Regions from separate parts of the Pseudalkalibacillus sp. R45 genome, predicted to be linked through region 2. Evidence: predicted binding sites of a transcription regulator. Region 2 holds the regulator's gene; the other holds the start of a gene.
The links. Region 2 encodes Rex, which represses fermentation and respiration genes when NADH is low (regulators of the CRP and FNR family bind a similar motif). Its sites were predicted from a motif close to TTGTGAAATATTTCACAA; they were not measured.
Positions count from the first base shown of each region.

Region 1: a site for Rex is predicted at 1,099-1,116, ahead of ACTWQL_RS02760 (TIGR04053 family radical SAM/SPASM domain-containing protein). Genes of this name have one in related genera too.

Region 1 covers NZ_JBQQCL010000001.1:558,039-560,233, forward strand. The annotation lists gene ACTWQL_RS02760 (TIGR04053 family radical SAM/SPASM domain-containing protein) at 1-1,003, opposite strand, end outside; gene ACTWQL_RS02765 (L-lactate MFS transporter) at 1,257-2,195, shown strand, end outside.
Region 2 covers NZ_JBQQCL010000023.1:22,354-24,548, forward strand. The annotation lists gene moaC (cyclic pyranopterin monophosphate synthase MoaC) at 170-649, shown strand; gene ACTWQL_RS22375 (redox-sensing transcriptional repressor Rex) at 706-1,344, shown strand; gene ACTWQL_RS22380 (twin-arginine translocase TatA/TatE family subunit) at 1,379-1,576, shown strand; gene tatC (twin-arginine translocase subunit TatC) at 1,595-2,195, shown strand, end outside.

The DNA.
Region 1 (2,195 bases), on a different contig from region 2:
AAGCTCTGGCTCTTGAACCACCGCAAACATGTCTAAATTCACAAACTCCGCATTTCCCTTTATATTGATCCGGACTCCTTAAATCCTGGAACACAGGATGGAACCGGTAAATATCAGATAACGGCTTTTTCCGGATGTTTCCACAATTGATCGGTAAAAATCCACTCGGATATACATCGCCGATATGCGAGATGAATAAGAACCCATTCCCGTCATTGACACCCTTTGGCGCTCTGCCGAGGAAATCCGGCTTCTTAGTAACTTTTCCATTGTTGCCATCAAGTGCTTCAATCTTTTGACGTTGTAAAACAACCCGACGGTAGTGTGGGGCTTCTGTCGTTTTTATATCAAAAGGGACCCGGTCTTTTAACTCATATAACCAGTGCAAAACTTCCTCGTGCTGCTCAGGCGATACAAGATCGAGATTCTTTCCACGGCCAGTCGGTACAAGGAAAAATACACTCCAAAGAACCGTGCCTAACGATTTGACGAGCTCCACCATTTCTTCCAAATAATCAATATTATACTTAGAAACCACGGTATTGATTTGAAGCGGCAGCTCTAATTCATGGAGATACTGGATGGCGTTCATCGTCAAATCAAACGAGCCCCTCGTACCTCTGAAGTGATCATGGATTTCTTTGTTGGGTCCATCAACGCTGAACGCCCACCTTGATAGGCCTGCCCGCTTCGCTTTTTCCATCGCCTTTTTCGTGACCTTCGGCGTAGCGCTTGGCGTCATTGAGACACGAACCCCCTTTTTAACGGCATATTCAATGAGATCATATAAATCCGTTCTCATCAGTGGGTCTCCACCTGTAAAAACCAGCATCGGGTTATCCATTTCATAGATCTGGTCGATCAGGTTTTTCCCTTCTTCCAGTGTCAATTCTCTTGGATCGCGTCTGTATTGGGCTTCTGCACGGCAATGTAAACATTTGAGAGCACACGCCCTCGTCACCTCCCAAATCACGATAAATGGGTTTTGATCATAATCACGCACCATTTCAACTACCTCCTCACTACCCAAATTCTAACCTTTGTCCTGAGGTTTGTTAGTGAGGTATATCACACGTATAAGAAACGACTGGAAGGTTATGGTGAATAAATGCCCAAGACCTTTTCAGCATTTAAGCCATATGTAATTTTTTTGTGTTTTTTAACTATTTTAAATTGTTTGATTTTTTATTCTGTCCCATGTATTGTGTGTGTTAAACGCTTACAAGATCAAGACATAGTAGAGGAGGAAGAACAACATGAACACATCGAAAAACAGATGGTTGATCGCTTTATCAGCCATTTCCATCCATCTTTCTATTGGGGGTGCATATGCTTACAGCGTATATACGACGCCTATCAGTGAGAAAATGGGTTGGTCAGCAACAGAGGTGACAGTTGCATTTACAATCATGATGGCACTTGCCGGATCGTCAGCAGCTCTTTTCGGAAAATTTGTTGAACGGAATGGACCGAGGAAATCAGCAATATTAGCTGGTATCCTATTCGGATTAGGACAAGCAGGTTCCGGACTCGCACTGGTCATTGATTCGTTGCCATTTTTCTTATTTACATATGGAGTGGCAAGCGGCCTTGGACTTGGAATCGGTTATATCTCACCTGTCTCGACGCTCGTCAAATGGTTCCCTGACCGAAGAGGTTTAGCAACTGGGCTAGCTGTACTCGGCTTCGGAACTGGTGCGCTCATCACCGCACCTATTGCCGCAAATTTGATGAACAACGTTGGCGTTACGAATACGTTTTATATCATAGGTGCTGCTTATTTTGTCATGATTTTGTTAGGTGCATTATATATTGCCCCTCCTCCTGAAGGTTGGATGCCTTCTTCTATGAAAAAAGATATAGCTTCAGGGAAAAAAGTCTTCAAAAAAGACTTGCAGCAATTGACTTCAAAAGAAGCTGTCAAAACAAAGCGTTTTTGGCTGCTTTGGACAATGATGCTGATCAATACGACAGCCGGCATCATGATGATCTCTGTCGCTTCGCCTATGGCTCAGGAAGTGGTTGGATTATCAGCAGGCGCAGCAGCGATGATGGTAGGAATCATGGGAATTTTCAATGGCGGAGGCAGACTTGTCTGGGCCACAGCCTCTGACTATATCGGCCGTCCGAATGTGTTCTTGATCTTTTTCTTAATTCAGACTGTTGCGTTCTTCACGCTTCCATTCACGACAAAT
Region 2 (2,195 bases):
CTAATTCGTTGATAGCATAATGAACCTTTGAACAGCTACTATTAGTGTAGCTTATCTTAGAAAGTTGAGGCAACCAAACAATATTCAAGGATTTGTGATAATTTCCCTTATTTGATGCCTTACTTTTTTATAAAAAAGGGTGTATAGTCTCTGTTAGGGTGGTGATTCTGTGGGCGATTTCACGCATTTCAATGATCAGGGCCGCGCAAGGATGGTCGATATTTCAGAAAAAGAAGAAACAGTCCGGACGGCAAGAGTACGAAGCAGTGTCCAGATGACTGAAGAAATTTACAACGCGATCCAGGGTGGTAAGGTCAAAAAAGGCGATGTCTTGTCCGTGGCCCAGGTTGCAGGGATCATGGCTGCCAAAAAGACTCCTGATATCGTTCCAATGTGTCATCCATTGCCTTTGAAAGCGGTAGATGTATCGTTTGACTGGAAAATCGAAGACAGCTATGAATTGCTCATCGATGTGATGGTCAAGACAAAGGGGAATACCGGGGTAGAGATGGAGGCTTTGACAGCCGCATCCGCAGTAGCTCTCACCGTCTACGATATGTGTAAAGCAATCGACAAAGGTATGGTGATCGGCCCGACTTACCTGCTTGAAAAGACAGGTGGTAAAAGCGGCGATTATCGTAAAAGATAAAACATAGATCAAACAATAGATTCAGTTGATGTTCTGATAACGAATGGAGGGGTCCGATGAGCGTTGAAGATCAAAAAATTCCGCAAGCTACAGCAAAACGTCTGCCATTGTACTATCGGTTTTTAAAAAATCTTTCTTCATCAGGAAAGCTTCGTGTATCCTCTTCTGAACTTAGTGAAGCTGTGAAAGTAGACTCTGCCACAATAAGAAGGGATTTTTCCTATTTTGGAGCACTAGGTAAGAAGGGTTATGGATACAATGTCAATTATCTGCTGACGTTTTTCAGGAAAACACTTGATCAAGATGAAGTGACAAAGGTCATGTTGATCGGGGTAGGAAACCTGGGGACAGCCCTATTGCATTATAACTTCTTGAAAAATGACAACACGCGTATCGAGTTGGCTTTTGACGTTGATGAAAAGAAAGTAGATACAGATATCAGTGGTGTGCCGATCCATCATTTGGATGATTTGAAGAATTTCGCTGACGCTGACGTGTCCGTCGCAATCTTGACTGTTCCTGCTAACAACGCACAGTCTGTAGCAGATCAATTGGTTGGAATCGGGGTCAAAGGGATCCTGAACTTCACACCAGCACGACTGACGGTACCCGAACACGTACGCATTCATCACATAGATCTTGCAGTTGAGTTGCAATCGTTAATTTATTTTTTAAAGCATTACCCGTTGGATTAATTTGTTCATCCATTTTTTGAGGGAGGTGACCAGGATGCTTGGTCCAGGAAGTTGGATAATAATCGGAGTTGTGGCACTATTGATTTTCGGCCCTAAAAAGTTGCCTGAGCTTGGAAGAGCGGCAGGAAAAACGTTGAAAGAGTTCAAGAACGCAACAAGCGGTCTTGTAGAAGACGATGATGATAAAAAGAAAGAAAAGAAGAACAATCAAACGAAAACAGATGAGGAATAGATAGGAAGGTAGTTTTGTATGACGGAAAAACAAATGACACTTCAAAATCATATTGAAGAACTACGCAAAAGGGTTTTTATCGTCATACTTGTTTTTGTAGGAGCGTTCATTGCGGGCTTCTTTCTAGCGATGCCGCTTATACAATATTTGCAGCAAACCCCTGAGGCGGCTGGATTGGAGCTGAACGTCTTCAATCTGACAGACCCTTTGAGGGTATTCCTGGATTTCGCCTTTCTGATTGCGTTATTGATCACTTCGCCGATTGCACTTTTTCAGCTTTGGGCGTTTATAAGTCCTGGTTTGTATGAAAAAGAGCGACAGACGACGCTGATGTATATTCCGCTTACCTTCATATTGTTTTTAGCGGGATTATCCTTCTCCTACTTCATTTTGTTTCCATTCGTCATCGATTTCATGAACGGTCTGGCTGATCTTTTGGGAGTAGAAGAAGAGTATGGAATCAATGAATACTTCCATTTCCTATTCAGGTTGACGCTGCCATTCGGGATTCTGTTCCAGTTCCCGGTTGTGATCATGTTTTTGACGCGGTTAGGGCTGGTGACGCCGTCTGTACTTCGTAAAATACGAAAGTATTCCTATTTTGTCTTGCTCGTGGTAG